One region of the Streptomyces sp. G5(2025) genome, then DNA from elsewhere that is predicted to be linked to it. Evidence: riboswitches for the same ligand, from Rfam matches in the RefSeq annotation. Region 1 holds a riboswitch; the other holds the start of a gene.
The links. Region 1 has a riboswitch for S-adenosylmethionine ahead of thrC (threonine synthase). Riboswitches for the same ligand answer to the same signal wherever they lie in the genome.
Positions count from the first base shown of each region.

Region 1 (9,834 bases):
ACATCAGCAGCAGATCACCGGCAGATCATCCGCCGGCGACCGCCGGAATGATCGACACGCCCGCGCCGTCCGGGGTGGCCGTCTCCAGGCCCTGCTCGAAGCGGACGTCGTCGTCGTTGACGTACACGTTCACGAAGCGGCGCAGCTTGCCCTGGTCGTCCAGGACGCGGGCGGCGATGCCGGTGTGGTTCTTCTCCAGGTCGGCGATGACCTCCCCGAGGGTCGCCCCCTCGGCGGCCACCTCGGCCTGCCCGCCGGTGTAGGTACGAAGGATGGTGGGAATCCGGACGTTGACGCTCATGGGGTTCACCTCTGGGATACGTGGAGTGGGCGCCCCTGGAAGGGGCGCGGGGAACTGCGCGACCAGCCACGACGGCCCCGCAGCCGGAAAGGAGAGCTCAGGCCCTACGGCGGCTAACCGGCCAAGCCCGCGGAGCGGAACGCCTCAAGGCTCGGCTTGATCGTCGCGGTGGCCTGCGAGGTCTCGGCGACGGCGTCCAGCGTCTTCAGGCCGTCCCCGGTGTTCAGCACCACCGTGGTGAGCGCCGGGTCGATGAGCCCCGCCTCGATCAGCTTCTTCGTGACGCCCACCGTGACACCTCCGGCGGTCTCCGCGAAGATGCCTTCGGTCCGCGCCAGGAGCTTGATGGCGTCGACGACCTGCTCGTCGTTCACGTCCTCCACCGCCCCGCCCGTGCGGCGCGCGATGTCGAGCACGTACGGCCCGTCGGCGGGGTTGCCGATGGCCAGCGACTTGGCGATGGTGTTCGGCTTCTGGGGGCGCACCACGTCGTGACCGGCCTTGAAGGCGGCCGAGACCGGCGAACACCCCTCCGCCTGCGCACCGAAGATCTTGTAGGGCTTGTCCGCCACGAGACCGAGCGCGATCAGCTCCTTCAGACCCTTGTCGATCTTCGTGAGCTGCGACCCGGAGGCGATCGGGATGACGAGCTGGTCGGGCAGCTCCCACCCCAGCTGCTCGCAGATCTCGTACGCGAGGGTCTTGGAGCCCTCGCCGTAGTACGGCCGGAGGTTGACGTTGACGAAGCCCCAGCCCTCGCCCAGCGGGTCGCCGATCAGTTCGGAGCAGAAGCGGTTCACGTCGTCGTAGTTGCCCTCGATGCCGACGAGCTCGCCGCCGTAGACCGCGGCCATGACGACCTTGCCCTGCTCCAGGTCGTGCGGGATGAACACGCAGGAGCGGAAGCCCGCGCGGGCGGCGGCGGCGCCGACGGCGCCCGCGAGGTTGCCGGTGGAGGAGCAGGAGAGCGTGGTGAAGCCGAAGGCCCTGGCCGCCTCCAGCGCCTGCGCGACGACACGGTCCTTGAAGGAGTGCGTGGGGTTGCCGGAGTCGTCCTTGACGAACAACTTGCCCTGTTCGACGCCGAGTTCCCGCGCGAGGTTGTCGGCCTTGACGAGCTTGGTCCAGCCGGGGTTGAGGTTCGGCTTGTCGGCGACGTCGGCGGGGACGGGGAGCAGCGGGGCGTAACGCCAGATGTTGGCGGGTCCGGCCTCGATGCGCTCGCGGAGGGCTTCCGGGTCGCCGAGGGGCAGGTCGTACGCGACTTCGAGGGGGCCGAAACACTCGGCGCAGGCGAAGATCGGGCCCAGCGGGAAGCGGGTGCCGCACTCACGGCACGAGAGGCCGGACGCGGGGCCGAGGTCGACGGAAGGGGTGGTGCGTTCGGTGGCGACAGTCTGCACAGCCATGGAGGCGAGGCCCTTTCTCCTCATCTTCCTCGCGACGCATCTCGCCGCGAGACGGAATTGGCACCTTCCCCACCGTGACCTCGCGGTCGGCGGGAGGGTTGCCGGGGCTTCAACGGGCCGTATCCCTCTGCCCCTCTGGATGAGCGGTATTCGATTGTGGGTTTCAGTTGTAGATCATGCTGCGGCGACCCCGACATGCGATGGTCACCGGCGTTGTTCAAGACTGTAACCGAAGCCCTGGACCCTTGAGATAGTCGTCCGAACCGCGAGATGGATCACATATGGGAGGACCCTGACCGTGCTGGAAGAGGTCGAGCGCTGGCTGAACAGGCGTTCCTGGTCGGTCGCCGACCGCCCCTTGGACCGCCTCGTCGCCGCCAAGCGCGCGTCCGGCGCGACGGTGAGCGTCGTGCTGCCCGCCCTCGACGAACAGGAGACGGTCGGCGCGATCGTCGCCGAGATCCGCCGCGCGCTGATGGAGCGCGCCCCGCTCGTCGACGAACTGGTGGTGATCGACTCCGGCTCGTCGGACCGTACGGCCGAGGTGGCCGGCGAGGCCGGCGCCAAGGTCGTCCACCGGGACGAGATCCTGCCGCGGATCGCGCCGCTGCCCGGCAAGGGCGAGGTGCTGTGGCGCTCGCTGCTGGTGACGGGCGGCGACATCGTGGCGTTCGTCGACGCGGACCTGCGGGAGTTCTCCGCCGACTTCGTCTCGGGGATCGTCGGCCCGCTGCTGACCGACCCCGACGTGGCGTTCGTCAAGGCCATGTACGACCGGCCGCTCGGCGAGGCCGCCGGGCAGGGCGGCCGGGTGACGGAGCTGATGGCGCGGCCGCTACTGAACATGCACTGGCCGCGGCTGGCCGGTTTCGTGCAGCCGCTCGGCGGTGAGTACGCGGCCCGCCGGTCCCTCCTGGAGCGGCTGCCGTTCCCCGTCGGGTACGGCGTGGAGCTGGGGCTGCTCGTGGACGCGCTGCACACGGTGGGCCTGGACGCGCTGGCGCAGGTCGACGTCGGGGTGCGCAAGCACCGCCACCAGGACGGGCAGGCGCTCGGGCGGATGGCGGCGGCGATCTACCGGACGGCGCAGGTGCGGCTCGCGCGCGGGCATCTCGTACGGCCCGAGCTGACGCAGTTCGAGCGAGGAGAGGGCGGGTTCACGCCACGCACCCACGCGGTGGACACCGAGGAACGGCCGCCCATGACCGGCGTCGCGGAGTACGCGCACCGACGCGTGGCGTGAGCGGCCGGGACCATACGTTTGCCCGCCGCCCGGACGGGCTACGTTTTGGCACATGGTGTCCGATCCGGCTAAGTCAGCAGCAGCGCAGGTACTCGTCGCGTCCAACCGCGGCCCCGTCTCGTACACAGTGGGGAAGGACGGTGAGCTGACGGCCAAGCGCGGCGGCGGCGGCCTCGTCTCCGGACTGAGCGCCATCGGCGACGAGGCGGACGCTCTGTGGGTGTGCGCGGCGCTCGGCGAGGGCGACCGGGAGGCGGTGCGGCGCGGCGTCGGTGAGCCGGGCGTGCGGATGCTCGACATCGACGCGGGCTCACGCGAGGGCGTGCACGCCGCCGCGTACAACGGCATCGCCAACTCGGTCCTGTGGTTCGTGCACCACATGCTCTACCAGACGCCCCTGGAACCGGTCTTCGGCCCGGAGTTCCGCGCGCAGTGGGAGGCGTACGAGACGTACAACCGCGCGTTCGCCGAGGCGCTGGCGGCCGAGGCGGCGCCCGGCGCGGCGGTCGTCGTGCAGGACTACCACCTCACGCTGGTGCCGGGCATGCTGCGCGAGCTGCGCGAGGACCTGCGGATCGGCCACTTCTCGCACACCCCGTGGGCGCCGGCCGACTACTTCCGGATGCTGCCGGACGACGTGGCCGAACAGGTGCTGCGCGGCATGCTCGGCGCGGACCGCCTCGGGTTCCTGACGGGGCGGTGGGCGGACGCGTTCACGGAGTGCTGTGTGCGCGTGCTCGGCGGCACGTCCGGCACGCGGATCGGGGTGCACGGGCTCGGCGCCGACGCGGACTTCCTGCGGGAGCGCTCGCGGCGCGAGGACGTCGAGGAGCGGATGGCGACGCTGCGGGGGCAGGTGGGCGAGGGCCGCAAGACGATCGTGCGGGTGGACAGGACCGAGCTGTCCAAGAACATCGTGCGCGGCCTGCACGCCTACCGGGAGCTGCTGGAGACCCGCCCCGAGTGGCGCGAGCGGGTCGTCCACGTCGCGTTCGCCTACCCGTCGCGGCAGGACCTCGCGGTGTACCGGGACTACACGGCGGAGGTCTCGCGCGTCGCGGAGCAGATCAACGCGGAGTTCGGTACGCCCGGCTGGACCCCGGTGCTCCTCCACGTCGACGACGACTTCGCCCGCTCGCTCGCGGCGTACCGCCTCGCGGACGTGGCGCTGGTCAACCCCATCCGCGACGGCATGAACCTCGTCGCGAAGGAGGTCCCGGTGGTCTCCGACGAGGGCTGCGCGCTGGTGCTCTCGCGGGAGGCGGGGGCGTACGAGGAGCTGGGTGAGGACGCGCTGGGGGTGAACCCCTACGACATCTCGGCCACGGCGGAGGCGCTGCACGCCGGTCTTTCGATGCCACCCGGCGAGCGCGCCGAACGCACGAAACGCCTCACGGCGGCGGCGACGGCACTGCCCCCGACCCGGTGGTTCCTGGACCAGCTCCACGCCCTGACGGGCGACGCCGCCTAGCCCGCCCCTCCCGCCACTTCGCTGATACGCCACCCGACCATGCCGGCGGCGCCGGACCGACCGGTGGCGTCGAGGCGCAGCTCGTCCCGCGCGCCTGTGGTGCGCGCGGTGGTGGGGACCCCGTCGCAGTCGACGGTGCGGTGCGTGGGGCCCTTCCCGGCGATCGACAGATCGATCCGTCCCTTCCCCGCGCAGGCGACGACGACCTCGTACACCGTGCCCGGCCGCAGCTTCGGCCGGGCATGGATTCCGTCGCCGACGCGTTCGAGTCCGGACTCGACGAACAGGGGATCACTGTCGTCGATCGACTCCGTGCCCAGAGCCTTCCTCACCCGCTCGCCGAACTCCTCATCACCGCCCGCGGACGAACTCCCGGCGGCCGTCGGGCGTGCCCCCCGGCCGGCGCCGTCCGCCCCGCCCCCGTCCTCGGAGCAGCCGGTCAGGACCGCCAGACAGACCACCACGGCCCAGACCCCACCGCCGTATCGGCGCGCGCTCCGCTGGGGCCTCGTCATGAATGCGCCGTCCACATCGCCATCCGGGGGCCTTTCTTGTACGGGCCGTCGCGCTGACGCGGTCCGACAGTGAGCGTCTCGCGCGGTCAGGCCCCGGGCAGGCCGGCGGTGAGGGAGGCGAGCAGGTTCACCACTCCCGCCGGGCCGTCCACCACCAGGTCGGCGCGGTCGGAGAGTTCCGTCACCTCCGCGCTGCCGCTGCACACCAGGAGGCCCGCGACGCCGTCCGCGCGGAGTTTCTCCACCGCGGCGAAGGCGGGGAGGTCGCCCAGGTCGTCGCCCGCGTAGAGCACGGACTCCGCGCCGACCTCGCGCAGGTACGCGGCGAGGGCCACGCCCTTGTCCATGCCCGGGGGGCGCAGTTCGAGGACCATGCGGCCCGGTTCGACGATCAGGCCGTGCCGGGCCGCCAGTTCGGCGAGCGGTGCGCGCAGCGTGTCGTAGGCAGCCTGCGGGTCCTGCGCGCGGCGCGTGTGGACGGCGACGGCGCGGCCCTTCTCCTCGATCCACGTGCCGCGCCACGCGCCGATCGTGTCCAGGAACCCGGGCAGTTCGGCGCGGACGGCCGCGACGCCGGGATGCGCCTCGGCGGCCTGGACGGTGCCGGTGACCGCGTCCCAGCGCTCGGCGCCGTAGTGCCCGAGGACCACCAGCTGTTCCAGGCCGGGCACGCCCGCGAAGCCGCCGTAGCGCACGGCGACGCCCGCCGGGCGGCCCGTGACCACCGCGGCGGACCGCAGGCGCGGGGCGAGGGCGGCGAGCGCGGGCACGGCGTCCGGGTGGGCGCGGGCCTGCTCGGGGTCGGCGACGATCGGGGCGAGCGTGCCGTCGAAGTCGAGGGCCACGACGGCCCGTTCGGGCCGCGCGAGAAACGCGGCGAGACCGTCACGGCCCGCCGCCGTCACGGGCTCCGGCAGTGCGGGACGCCCGTGCCGGTCGGGCTGCGCGTACGTAGGGTCACCCATGGGCCCGACCTTAACCGCGTCAGCGCTCCTCGCGCCGCGACTCCCGCACCCGGCGCAGCCGATTGACCGTAATCGGGTCGTGCGCGAGGGCCCGGGGGTCGTCGAGAAGGGCGTTCAGGAGCTGGTAGTAGCGCACGGGGACCATGCCCAGCTCCTCGCGGACGGCGCGTTCCTTCGCGCCGGGCCCCGGCCAGTCGCGCCGCTCCAGGGCGAGGACGGCACGGTCCCGCTCGGACAGTTCCTCTTCGGTCATGCCGTCACGTTATTCCGCGTCCTCCGCGGTCGCCGCCTTGTTCTGGATCTGGCCGAGGATCATGGACGGGTTGCCGTTCTCGGTGACCGTCTTGCCGATGTTGTTCTTGATGTCGGCCGAGACCTGCGCCCACGACGTCTTGCCCACCGGGTAGAGCTGGGAGGTCGGCAGCTCCTTGAGGAACTTGCCCAGCTCGGTGTGGCCGCGGTCCTTGGACATCTGGTCGAACGCGGAGGTCGTCACGGGCAGGATGTCGTACTCGTTGGAGAAGTCGAGCACGTTCTTCTTGCTGTAGACGAAGTCGAGGAACTTGCCGGCCTCCTTGCGGTGACCGTTCTGCTTGAACGCCATCATCCAGTCGGCGACACCCATCGTGGCCTTCGCCTTGCCGTTGACGCCGGGCGCCGGCACCATGCCGAATTTCACGCCCTTCTTCGCGGCCATCTTCATCAGCGTCGGGTGGCCGTTGAGCATCCCGACCTCCCCGCGCGAGAACGCCGCGAACGCGTCGGCGCGGTTCATCTGACCGGGCGCCTTCGGCCCGGTCAGCCCCTTGCCGACCAGCTCGTCCCGGAGCCAGGCGAACGTCTTGGCGTTCTGCTTGGAGTCGATGTCGTACGAGCCGACGTTGTCGGTGTAACCGCCGCCGCCGCTCAGCATCCACATCAGCGTCTCGGCGGGCGCCTCCTCGGGGCCCAGCGGCAGCGCGTACGGGATCTTCACGCCGCGCGCCTTGAGGGCCTTCGCGGCGGCCTGGAGCTGGCTCCAGCTCTGCGGCGGGGTGAGACCGGCGTCCTTGAAGAGCTTGGTGTTGTAGAAGAGCAGGCGCGTGGAGGAGGCGAACGGCATGCCGTACTGGATGCGCTTGACCTCGCCGGCCTGGGCGAGCGGGGTCATGAAGTCGGCCTGGGTGGCGATGGAGAGCAGTTCGTCGGCCTCGTAGAGCTTGCCCTGCGCGGCGTAGTCGGCGTACGCGCCGATCTGCGCCAGGTCGGGGGCGTCGCCCTTCTTGACCATCTCCTTGACCTCGCGGTCCACGTCGTTCCAGGACAGGACGGTGACGTCGACCTTGATGCCGGGGTTCTCGGCCTCGAAGGCCTTGCTGAGCTTGTCCCAGTACTTCTTGGAACTGTTGGCCGCGGAGTCGCCGTAGTCGGCGGCCACCAGCTTGAGGGTGACGTCGCCGGAGTCGCCGGGACCACCGCAGCCGGCGAGCACGCCCGCCATGCCCAGTGCGGCCACCGCCGCGGTCAGTCCTGTCACGCGCCGCTGCACAGCTGTCCCACCCTCATTGCTTTCGCGTACCGGGGCCGGTGCGCCCCACCGCTGTCGAACTGCGATTTTCCCCCGAGTTTCCCCCGGGTCCGAACACAAGGTCTACACCAGCCCAGTATCACTTGTGCAACGGACGCCCACGGACGCCCACGGGCACCCATTGCAGCCCCGTCCCCGGCCTGCTAAGCACGACACGTTCACGTCCCGCACGACGAGGAGCCTTGCCGCATGTCGCGTACCGCAGCAGAAATAGCCACTCAGCCCGCCTGTTGGCACCGGGCGGCGGAGGCGGCGGCCTCCTTCACGGGGCTGCCGCAGCCGGGTGAGCGGGTCGCCGTCACCGGGTGCGGGACCTCATGGTTCATGGCCATCGCGTACGCGGCGCTGCGCGAGGCGGCGGGACAGGGCGAGACGGACGCCTTCGCCTCCTCGGAGTTCCCGGCCGGGCGGCGCTACGACCGGGTGGTCGCGATCACCCGCTCCGGTACGACGACGGAGGTGCTTGAGCTGCTCGGGCGGCTCAAGGGCTCGGTCCCGACGCTCGCGCTGACCGCCGACCCGAAGACCCCGGTCATGGACGCGGCCGACACCGTGGCGGTCCTGGACTGGGCGGACGAGGAGTCGGTCGTCCAGACGCGCTTCGCGACGACCGCGCTCGCCTTCCTGCGGGCCGGGCTCGGTGACGTGCCCGGCGTGAAGCCGGTGGCCGAGGCGGCGGTCGACGCGGAGCTCGCGGTGACGGAGCCGCTGCCGGCGGCGGTGCTCGGGGCGGAGCAGTGGACGTTCCTGGGGCGCGGCTGGACGTACGGTCTCGCGCTGGAGGCGGCGCTGAAGATGCGGGAGGCGGCGGGGGCGTGGACGGAGGCGTACCCGGCGATGGAGTACCGCCACGGGCCGATCTCCATCACGGGCCCCGGCCGCGTGGCGTGGATGTTCGGCACGCTGCCGGAGGGTCTCGCCGGTGACGTGGCCCGGGTCGGCGGCGAACTCGTCGCCCGCCAGGACGCGGACCCACTGGCCGACCTGATCCGCGCCCAGCGCCTCGCGGTGGCCCTGGCCGAATCCCACGGCTTCGACCCGGACCGCCCCAAAAACCTCACCCGCAGCGTGATTTTGAGCTAGGGGTACGGCGGCGGGGTACGGGGGCAGGGGTACAGGGGCAGGGCGGCGACTCATGCCGCCGTGCCCCGCCCACTCACCTGGGAGTGATGGCGATGCCCTCCGGCTGATGGCCGGTGCGCAGGGTCGTGCGTACCTTCGCGAGTCCCGGGTCGATCACCGAAACCGTGTCGGAGTCCTCGTTGGTGACCCAGACCCGGCTGCCGCCCGGGCTGACCGCCACGCCCTGCGGTGTCTTGCCCACGGGCACCTCGGAAAGGACACCACCGGTCGCGGTGTCGATGACAAGGAGTACGTCGGCCCCGGAGTCCGCGGCGTACAGCCGCTGTCCGTCGGGGCTGACGCCCAGGCCGAGCGGGGCCTTGCCGGCCGGCCAGGTGGCCGTCACCTTGCGGGTGGCCGGGTCGATGACGGAGACCGTCCCGGAGCCCGTGTTGGCGACGTAGACCCTGTCCCCCTTGACCGTGGCGGTGATCCCGCTGGGGAAGTCGCCCACGGGAATCCGGGCCACGGGCTCATGTCCCCTGGACAGGACGGTGACGTTGTTGCTGCCGCTGTTGGTGACGTAGGCGGTCCCGTCGGGCAACGTGGCGACGCTGTGCGGGAGTTCGCCCGTCGCGGGCGTCGCGATGACCTTCTGGCCGGCCGTGTCGATGACGGAGACGTTGCCGCTGCCCCAGTTCGCCGCGAGCACCCACCGCCCGTCACGGCTCGGAGAGGCCGAGAACGGATAGGACCCGACCGGCACCGTCGCCACGGCTTTGCGGCTGGCCGTCTCGATGAAGGTGACCGAGTCGGACAGGCCGTTGGCCACGTACACGTGCGAGCCGTCGGGGGCCGCGCCCACGCCGGTCGGTCCGCTGCCCACCGTCGTGGTGGCGACGGGCCGCTCCAGGCGGACGTCGAAGGAGGAGACGGTCCCGGAGCCGCTGTTGGCCACGTACGCGACGATGCGCATCGGGAAGCCCTTGGCGGGCGTGTCCTTCGCCGCCGGTTCCGGTGCCGGGGGCGGCGCGCCGGGTGCCGCGGCGGAGGTGCAGGCCATGACGGCGAGCACGAACCCGAGCGTCAGACGGATACGGAAGCGGCCGCTGCCTGCGGAGAGTCTCAGCATGGATCCACCTCTGGCTGTAGGGAGTCCGGGAGTCCGGGACGAACGCGCAGGGTCAAACGCTCGACCTGGCCGTCCCACACGGCCGGAACAGGGATTCGTTCTTTCGCATGGCGGCTTTTGCGGCAAATCGTCCATTTCGCATACTTGCGGGAGTCATATGACAGCAGCA
Region 1 is NZ_JBMUZT010000006.1:3,511,264-3,521,097, forward strand. Features, by position in the region: gene ACOBQB_RS26680 (ubiquitin-like small modifier protein 1) at 26-301, opposite strand; gene thrC (threonine synthase) at 415-1,710, opposite strand; SAM riboswitch class I at 1,728-1,856, opposite strand; gene ACOBQB_RS26690 (glucosyl-3-phosphoglycerate synthase) at 2,009-2,953, shown strand; gene ACOBQB_RS26695 (alpha,alpha-trehalose-phosphate synthase (UDP-forming)) at 3,006-4,424, shown strand; gene ACOBQB_RS26700 (hypothetical protein) at 4,421-4,939, opposite strand; gene otsB (trehalose-phosphatase) at 5,026-5,904, opposite strand; gene ACOBQB_RS26710 (DUF3263 domain-containing protein) at 5,924-6,157, opposite strand; gene ACOBQB_RS26715 (ABC transporter substrate-binding protein) at 6,167-7,384, opposite strand; gene ACOBQB_RS26720 (SIS domain-containing protein) at 7,661-8,554, shown strand; gene ACOBQB_RS26725 (beta-propeller fold lactonase family protein) at 8,628-9,665, opposite strand.

Region 2 (9,834 bases), 1.5 Mb from region 1:
GCGGCGTTCGCGATCGGCCTCGACTCGTAGCACGCCCGGGCGGCTCGGCGAAGGTCCTCGATGAAGGTCCTCGATGAGGGTTTCTTCATCCGCGGCTCATCCGGATGAGGGGGTGCCCCGTCCACCCTTCCTCTCATGGTCTTCTCCCACCGCATGGCCGCCCTGGCCGCCGTCGTGGCGATCCCGCTCGGCATCGCCGTGACCAGCTACGCCCTGACCGACAACCCCGAACCGCCCAAGGCCCCGCCGAAGGTGGAGCTGGAGAGCGGCTCGCCGTCCGCGAAGCCCAGCGCCCCCCCGAGCCCCCGGCCCACCCCCAGCGACGAGAAGGTCTCCCCGCCGCCGGTCGACGAGAATCCCCCGGGCGATGACAACGACGACGACGGCAACGACGCCAACGACGGCCGGCACAACGACGACTCCGCCGACGATGACGACGGCGCCGGTGACGACGGCTGAACGACCGCGCCACTGGATCTCCGCCCGCGTCCGCATCCTGCTGTGGCTGCTCGTGGTGATGGCCGTCGCGCTCACCGCCGTCGCGGCCACCACGCGTTCGGTGCTGCTGCGCGATGTGGACCACCGGATCGACCGCCTCCTGGCGCAGGAGACCGGGGAGTTCACCAACTTCGTACACGAAGGTGTCGACCCGCACACGGGCGAGAAGTTCACCGACGCCGACCCGCTCCTGCGGCTCTTCCTCTCCCGGCAGTACGCCGACCCCGACGAGGAACTCCTCGGGCTGATCGGCCGCAAGGGCACGGCGCCCGCCAAGAAGGAGCAGGCCCGCGAACTGCGGATCGACCACCCGCTCGCCGAGGACCCCGCCTCGCTGACGGCCGTCTTCGGCTCCCGCGACGCCACCGGCAGACTGCACCGCCCCGAGGGTGAGGTCCGCTGGGCGAAGGTGGTGGTCGAGGCGAGCGCGACGCATCCGGAAGCGGCGTTCGTCGTGGCCTTCCACCCCGCCCGTGAACAGGCCAAGGCGGACGACGTGTTCGCCATGCTGCTGGCCATCTCCGGCGTCGCGCTGCTGATGACGACCGGCATCGGCTGGGCGGTCGCGGGCCGCATCCTCAAGCCGGTACGGCTGGTGCGCACGACCGCGGCGCACCTCACCGAGCAGGATCTGACCCAGCGCATCCCGGTGCAGGGGCGGGACGACATCGCGGCCCTCGCCGAGACCTTCAACGGCATGCTGGACCGCCTTGAGCGGGCCTTCGCCGCGCAGCGCGAGTTCGTCGACGACGCCGGGCACGAGCTGCGCACGCCCATCACCATCGTCCGCGGCCACCTGGAGCTGATGGGGGACGATCCGGCGGAGCGCGAGGAGACGGTCCGCATCGTCACCGAGGAGCTGGACCGGATGAGCCGCATCGTCGAGGACCTGCTGCTGCTCGCCAAGGCCGAGCGCCCCGACTTCGTCACCCCCGAGCCGGTCCAGCTCGCGGAGCTGACCGCGGACGTCTTCGTCAAGGCCCGGGCGCTCGGCGACCGCGACTGGCACCTCGCCGAGGTCGCCGACGCCGAGGCCGACCTCGACGCCCAGCGCGTCACCCAGGCGATGGTGCAGCTGGCGCAGAACGCCGTCCAGCACACCGTGCCCGGCCGGCGCGTCAGCATAGGGTCGCGCCTGCGCGCGGGACACATCGAGCTGTACGTCGCCGACAGCGGGCCCGGGGTGCAGCCACAGGACGCCGAGGTCATCTTCGAGCGGTTCCGCCGCGGCACCGCCCGGCGCGGCACGCGCGCCACCGGGGCCGGACTCGGCCTCGCCATCGTGAAAGCCATCGCCGAGAGCCACGGCGGGCGCGTCGAACTGCGCCCGACGGACGGCGGTGGCGCCACCTTCGTCCTCGTGCAGCCACAGCCGGAAGGGGCGGCCCACCCGTGAACCGCATTCTGATCGTCGAGGACGAGGAGCGCATCGCCTCCTTCGTCGAGAAGGGCCTGCGCGCGAACGGCTTCACCACCACCGTGGTCGGCGACGGCGAGAGCGCCCACGACTACGCCGTGACCGGCGGCTTCGACCTGATCGTGCTGGACATCGGGCTGCCCGGCAAGGACGGCTTCACAATCCTGCGTGAGCTGCGCGAGGCCCGGGTGAGCACACCCGTCATCGTGCTGACGGCGAGCGACTCGGTACGGGACACGGTGGCGGGCCTGGAGGGCGGCGCCGACGACTGGATGACCAAGCCGTTCCGCTTCGAGGAGCTGCTCGCGCGCGTCCGGCTGCGGCTGCGTACGGCGGCTCGGGCGCCCGAGGTGACCGTGCTGCGCAGCGGCGGGCTGAGCCTGGACCTGCGGACGCGCAGGGCCCGTTCGGACCAGCGGACGGTGGACCTGACGGCCCGTGAGTTCGTGCTGCTCGAACTGTTCCTGCGCCACCCCGGGCAGGTGCTCTCGCGGGAGCAGATCCTCTCCCACGTGTGGGGCTACGACTTCGACCCGGGCTCCAACATCGTGGACGTGTACGTGCGCTCGCTGCGCAAGAAGCTGGGCTCGCGGCGGGTGGAGACGGTGCGCGGGATGGGGTACCGGCTCCCCGTGTGACACCCCCCGCCCGGTCACCCTGACGGCCGGTGAAGTTTCCTTCATCAACGGCTCATCGAAGGCTCACGGCGGCGCACCACGCTGAACGGCGTGACCGTGAACCCGCGTCAAGCCGTGACTCTCTGCGCGGCACTCAGCCTCTGCGCGCTGCTGGTCGTCCCCGGCAACTTCCCGGGGCTGAGCGGCGACGCCCGCCTCACCCTGGCCGTCTTCGCGCTCGCGACCTGCGCCTGGATCAGCACGCCGATCGACGACACGTACATCGCGCTCGGCGCGGGCCTCGCCCTCACCGCGACCGGCGTGATCAGCAGCGACACCCTCTTCGGCACTCTCGGCGACGCGACGGTGTGGCTGCTGATCTGCGCGTTCGTGCTCGCCGCCGCCGTCGCGCGCACCGGACTCGCCGGACGGGCCGCGGCCTTCCTCGTCAGCGGGGCGCGCGGCGTACGGCAGTTGACCCACCTGACGACCGCCGCCCTGGTCGTGACGGCCTTCGCGGTGCCGGCCACCTCGGGGCGCGCCGCGCTCGCGCTGCCCGTCTTCCTCGCGCTCGCCAAGGTCCTCGCCGAGCGCAGGCGGCTCGTGGTGATGCTGGCGCTGCTCTTCCCCACCGTCATCCTGCTCTCCGCGGTGGCGACCCTGATCGGCGCGGGCGCGCATCTGATCACCGTGTCGGTGCTGTGGGAGGCGACCGGTGAGCGGATCGGCTTCACGCAGTGGCTGCTGCTCGGACTGCCGCTCGCCCTGGCGTCCTCCCATCTGGCCGCCGAGGCCGTGCTGTTGACGACCACCCGGCGCGCCGACCGCAAGGGCCCGGTCCACATCACCCTCGACCAGCTCCAGGAGCACAGCGAGCAGCCGGTGACCGGCCCCTGGGAGCCCGCCGAGACGCGCTGCGCCCTGCTGCTCGCCACGGTCGTCGCGCTCTGGTGCAGCGAGCCGCTGCACCAAGTCCCGCCCGCCGTCGTGGCGTTGATCGGCGCGGTCGTCGCGGCCTCCCCCGCACTGGGCACCGTAGGGCTCAAGGACGCCCTGAAGACCGTGCCCTGGGCGCTGCTGCTGTTCATGGCGGCCACCATGGCGATGGGCGTCGCGCTCGCCGACTCCGGGGCGGCGAAGTGGCTGGTCGGCGGGTTGCCCCTGGATCTGCCGCCGTGGCTGTTCCTCACCGCCGTCGTCACGGTCAGCACGGCCGCGCACCTGGTCCTCCAGTCCCGCTCGGCGCGCTCCTCGGTCCTGGTCCCGCTGGTCGTCGCGGCGGCCGCCGGCGCGGGCGTCAACCCGGTCGCCGCCGCCCTCGCCTCCACGGCGGCCGCGGGCTTCTGCCACACGCTGCCCGCCTCCGCCAAGCCGGTCACGCTCTACGCCGACATCCCCGGCACTCCCACCTACACCCCGCGCGACCTGCTGCGCCTCTCCGCGGTCCTGGCACCGCTGACCGCCGCGCTCGTCCTGCTCTTCGCCGTGACGCTCTGGCCCCTGCTCGGCGTCCCCGTCCGCTGACCGCCTGTTCCCCCGCTGCCGAGGAGACCCTCATGCTGACCCGTTTCGCCATCGCCCCCAGCGGCTTCAAGGAGTCCCTGTCCGCGCCCGCCGCCGCCGAGGCCATCGCGGCGGGCGTACGCCGTGTCGTCCCGCACGCCGAGACCGATCTGATCCCGCTCGTGGACGGCGGCGAGGGCACGGCCCGCGCGCTGGCCACGGCACACGGCGGCCGTCTCGTCGCGCTGCCCGCCACCGGACCGGTCGGCCAGCCGATCGGCACCCACTTCGCGCTGCTGCCCGACGGCACGGCGGTCGTCGAGATGGCGGCCGTGGCCGGGCTCTCGCTGGTCCCCCGCGAGCTGCGCGACCCGGGCGCCACCACCACGTACGGCGTCGGCGAGCTGATCCGCGCCGCCCTCGACGCGGGCGCCCGCCGCATCCTGGTCGGCTGCGGCGACTCGGGCACCTCGGACGGCGGCGCGGGCGCCCTCCAGGCCCTCGGTGCCCGCCTGCTGGACGCTGAGAGCCGTGAACTCCCGCGTGGCGGGCGGGTGTTGAAGCGGCTGTGCCGCATCGACGCGAGCGGCCTCGACCCCCGCCTCGCGGACACCGAGATCCGCGTGGCCTGCAACCCCTTCAACGTCCTGTGCGGCGAGCGCGGTGTCGCCCGCGTCTTCGGCCCCCAGAAGGGCGCCACGCCCGCACAGGCCGAGGAGCTGGCCGCGGCTCTGGAGCACTGGGCGTACGTCCTCACGTGCGACCTGCGCGTCACCGCCGACCTCTTCGGCGGTCCCGGCACGGGCGCGTCGGGCGGCCTCGGTGCCGGTCTCGCCGCGCTCGGCGCCCGCCTCCTGCCCCGCTTCGACGTGCTGCTCGACCGGCTGGACCTGGACGCCCGCCTGGCCCGCGCCGACCTGGTCGTCACCGCCGAGGGCGCCTTGGACTACCAGACGCGGTACGGGAAGGTCCCCGCCGAGGTGGCCCACCGCGCGAAGCGGGCCGGCCGCCCGGTCCTGGTCCTCGCGGGCACGATCGGCGTCGGCGCCCACTCCGTGCGCTCGCTGGGCGTGGACGCCTACAGCGCGATCCTGCCCGCCCCGGTCTCGCTGACCGAGGCGCTCGGCCGGGGCGGCGAGTTCCTCACCGACGCGACCGAGCGGGCCCTGCGGATGATCCAGCTGGGGTCACGGCTGCCGGCCGGTCAGGCGGCGGCGCTGGTGTCGGGCACGCAACGACCGTCTTCCGTGCGGTAGTTCCACCGCGCGCCGTGGGCCACCAGCTCCTTGACGGCGCGCACGAACCGCTCGACGTGCTCGTCGGGGGTGCCCGCGCCGAAGCTCACGCGGATCGCGTTCAGCGACTTCTCGCCGGGCGCGGCCTCGGGGGCGCCGCACTCACCGGGCTCGTCGGGCTCACCGCCGAGCAGGGTGCGCACCAGCGGGTGGGCGCAGAAGAGGCCATCGCGTACGCCGATGCCGTACTCGGCGGAGAGCGCGGCGGCGAAGTGCGAGCTGTTCCAGCCGTCCACGACGAAGGAGATGACGCCGACGCGCGGCGCGTCGTCACCGAAGAGGGAGAGCACCCGCACGGCGGGCACCTCGGCGAGCCCCTCACGCACCTTGCTGATCAGGTACCGCTCGCGGGCCACCAGCTCCTCGAACCCGGCCTCGGTGAGCGCCTTGCAGGCGGAGGCGATGGAGTAGACGCCGATGACGTTCGGCGACCCGGCCTCGTGCCGGGCGGCGCTGTCGTGCCACTCCACGTCCACGCCGCCGCCTGCTTCCTTGGGGCGTCGCGTCACCTTCCGCGAGGCGCCGCCGCCCGCGAGGTAGGGCTCGGCCGCCCGCAGCCAGTCGGAGCGGCCCGCGAGCACGCCCGAGCCGAAGGGCGCGTACAGCTTGTGCCCGGAGAAGGCGACCCAGTCGACGTCCAACTCCCTTACGGACACCCGGTGGTGGGGCGCGAGCTGTGCGGCGTCGAGCACGATCCGCGCACCGTGCGCGTGCGCGGCGGCGGCCAGCTCCCGCACCGGCCACAGCTCACCCGTGACGTTCGAGGCGCCGGTGACGCAGACCAGGGCCGGCCCATAGGGGTCGCGGTCGGCGAGGGCGCGCTCCAGCGTGTGCACGGCCTCGTCGGGCGTGCGCGGGGCGTTGAGGTAGGTGACGCGGGCGTCCCGCCACGGCAGGAGCGAGGCGTGGTGCTCGGTCTCGAAGACGAAGACCTGACAGTCGGCGGGCAGGGCGGCGGCGAGCAGGTTGAGCGAGTCGGTGGTGGACCGCGTGAAGACGACCTGGTCGCCCTCGCGGCAGTCGAGGAACTCGGCGACGGTCGTGCGGGAGTTCTCGAAGAGGTCGGTGGAGAGCTGCGAGAGGTACCCTGCGCCGCGGTGCACGCTGCCGTAGTAGGGGGCGTACGCGGCCACGTCGTCCCAGACCCGCTGGAGCGCGGGGGCGCTCGCCGCGTAGTCGAGCGCGGCGTACGTCACCTCGCCGCCGGTGACCAGCGGCACGGTGACGTCCCGGCCGAGGACGGCGAGCGGGGCACAGACGGACGAGTCGGCGGCAACGGCGGGAACAGCGGAAACGGACATGGCGAACTCCCGTAAGAGGCAGGTGAGTTCACTGCGGCAAGGCGCGTACGGCGCGGGATACGGCCCGGCTACGGCTACGGCGGCGCAGTGATGAAGTGAAGAGAAGAAGGTGTGCGGAAAAGGGGCGCCGAGGCCCTAACACATTCGCTTGCTCACGAGACTGCTCCCTTGAGGACCAGGACCCCAGGGCTGTGACATTCACCGATGTCCAGGGGTCCGCGCTTGCCATACGCCTTGCTGCGTACGGCCTGGTCTTCACCCGGGGCACCCCGCCACGGACGGAGGGTTGCCGGACAGCGGGCCGGGGCCGTAGTCGCTGTCACTCATGACCTGCCCAGCATCTTGCCACACGACCTTCGACGCGCAAGGCGCAGTCCGGATTCTGGACTGCGCCGTGCGTCACACGGGTGAGCGGGAGATGGGCGGGACGGTCAGCGGTTGCTGGCCGCCACCCACCGCTCCAAAGCCTGCTTCGCGGCACCGGAGTCGATCGAGTGGGCCGCGCGCGCCATGCCCGCGCGGAGCTGGTCGGCGAGCGGCTCGTCGGTCGGGGCGAGGGCGACCAGCGCAGCGGCGGAGTTCAGCAGCACGGCGTCGCGCACCGGCCCGCTCTCGCCGTCGAGCAGCCGCCGGGCGACCTCGGCGTTGTACGAGGCGTCGGCGCCCCGCAGGGCTTCGACGGGCACCAGGTCGATCCCGACGTCACGGGGGTCGAAGGCCTCCTCGCGCACCGCGCCGTCCCGTACGACCCACACCCGCGAGGTGGCCGTGGTCGTCAGCTCGTCGAGGCCGTCGTCGCCGCGGAAGACGAGGGAGGAGTTCCCCGCTCGGCGAAGACGCCGGCCACGATGGGGGCCAGCCGGGCGTCGGCGACCCCGACCGCCTGGGCCCGCACCTTGGCCGGGTTGGTGAGCGGGCCGAGGAGGTTGAAGACGGTCCGGATGCCCAACTGGCTGCGCGCGGCGCCCGCGTGCCGCAGCGCGGGGTGGAACTTCACGGCGAAGCAGAAGGTGATGCCCGCCTCCCGCGCGACCTCGACGACCCGCTCCGGGGTGAGCTGGAGGTTGACTCCGAGCTTCTCCAGCACGTCTGACGCCCCGCTGGCCGAGGACGCGGCGCGGTTGCCGTGCTTGACGACCCTCGCGCCGGTGCCCGCGATGACGATCGCGGACATCGTGGAGATGTTGACGGTCTTGGCGCCGTCACCGCCGGTGCCGACGATGTCGACCGTCTCGCCCGGCACCTCGATCACGTTGGCGTGCTCGTACATGGCCCGTACGAGACCGGAGATCTCCTCCACGGTCTCGCCCTTGGCCCGCAGCGCCACGACGAACCCCGCGATCTGCGCGTCGGTGGCCTCGCCGCGCATGATGCGGTCCATGGCCCAGGCCGTGTCGTCGGCGCTCTGGTCGCGCCCGTCGAGCAGGCTGTTCAGTACGTCGGGCCAGGAACGGCCCGCCGCGGTAGTGCCTCCTGCGGGGGTCACAGCGCTCATGGCCGCTCCTGGTGTTCGTCTGTCACGGAGGAAAGTGCCCGACACGTCGGGTGGGTCCACCCTATCCAGCCGCCGGGACGGCAAAGAGCCCCGTCCATGCACTGGACGGGGCTCTCGCCGTGGCGACCATGGGGAGGTCAGGGCTCGTCGAGCCTCAGGTGATCAGTGGTGGCCGTGGCCGCTGGTGATCTCCTTGTACTCCTCGGCGGTGGGCTTGGGGATCTGGTTGTCCTCCCCGTAGTAGCCCTTGGACAGCTTGGCCCTGAGCTTCTGCGAACCGGTCACCTTGCGCTCGACGCCGTTCTCGTCGACCGTCGGGCCGATGTCGAGCGGCTTGTACTGCTCGTGCGAGGTGAGCGTGTGCAGCTGCCCCTGGTCGAGCGGCTCGTGGATCTCGATGAACTCACCGTGCGGCAGGCGCTTGATGATGCCCGACTCGCGGCCGTGCAGCACCTTGTCCCTGTCGCGCCGCTGGAGGCCCAGGCAGATCCGCTTGGTGATGATGAAGGCGATGACCGGTCCGACGAAGAAGAAGATCCGGACGAACCAGGTGATCGCGTTCAGCGACAGGTGGAAGTGCGTGGCGAAGATGTCGTTGCCGCCACCGAGCAGCATGATCATGTACGCGGTGACCCACGCGACACCGAAGGCCGTACGGGTCGGGGCGTTGCGCGGGCGGTCCAGGATGTGGTGCTCGCGCTTGTCCCCGGTGACCCAGGACTCGATGAACGGGTAGACCGCGATCGCCGCGAGCATCAGCGGGAAGATGACCAGCGGGATGAAGACGCCGAGAACCAGCGTGTGACCCCAGAGGTTGATCTCCCAGCCCGGCATGACACGGATCAGACCCTCGGCGAAGCCCATGTACCAGTCGGGCTGGGCGCCGGTGGACACCTGGTCCGGACGGTAGGGGCCGATGGCCCAGATCGGGTTGATCGAGGCGATCGCCGAGATGGCCGCGATGACACCGAAGACCAGGAAGAAGAAGCCTCCGGCCTTGGCCATGTACACGGGCAGCAGCGGCATGCCGACGACGTTCTTGTTGGTCTTGCCGGGGCCCGCGAACTGCGTGTGCTTGTGGTAGAAGACCAGGATCAGGTGCGCCACCATCAGGCCCAGCATGATGCCCGGCAGCAGCAGGATGTGCACCGAGTAGAACCGCGCGACGAAGTCGCCGCCCGGGAACTCCCCGCCGAACAGGAACATCGACAGGTACGTGCCGATGACCGGGACGGACAGGATCGCGCCCTGCATGAAGCGGACACCGGTGCCGGAGAGCAGGTCGTCCGGGAGCGAGTAACCGGTGAAGCCGGTGAACATGCCGAGGACGAACAGCAGGAAGCCGAACAGCCAGTTGACCTCACGCGGCTTGCGGAAGGCGCCCGTGAAGAACACGCGCATCATGTGCACGAACATGCCCGCGATGAAGATCAGCGCCGCCCAGTGGTGGATCTGCCGGATCAGCAGACCACCGCGCACATCGAAGGAGATGTGCATGGTCGAGTTGAACGCCTCGGACATCAGCTGTCCCTGGAGCGGGACGTAGCTGCCGTGGTACTCCACCTCGTTCATCGACGGGTGGAAGAACAGCGTCAGATACACACCCGTCAGGATGATGATGATGAAGCTGTACATGCAGATCTCGCCGAGCATGAAGGACCAGTGGTCCGGGAAGATCTTGCGCATGTTGGCCTTGGCCAGGGAGTAG
Region 2 is NZ_JBMUZT010000006.1:1,975,081-1,984,914, forward strand. Features, by position in the region: gene ACOBQB_RS19820 (Lrp/AsnC family transcriptional regulator) at 1-30, shown strand, start outside; gene ACOBQB_RS19825 (small secreted hydrophilic protein) at 136-459, shown strand; gene ACOBQB_RS19830 (ATP-binding protein) at 431-1,894, shown strand; gene ACOBQB_RS19835 (response regulator transcription factor) at 1,891-2,553, shown strand; gene ACOBQB_RS19840 (SLC13 family permease) at 2,644-4,056, shown strand; gene ACOBQB_RS19845 (glycerate kinase) at 4,089-5,291, shown strand; gene ACOBQB_RS19850 (aminotransferase class V-fold PLP-dependent enzyme) at 5,240-6,631, opposite strand; SAM riboswitch class IV at 6,845-6,962, opposite strand; partial or broken gene trpD (anthranilate phosphoribosyltransferase) at 7,063-8,126, opposite strand; gene ACOBQB_RS19860 (cytochrome b) at 8,289-9,834, opposite strand, start outside.
Region 2: another riboswitch for S-adenosylmethionine. It lies ahead of ACOBQB_RS19850 (aminotransferase class V-fold PLP-dependent enzyme); the one in region 1 lies ahead of thrC (threonine synthase).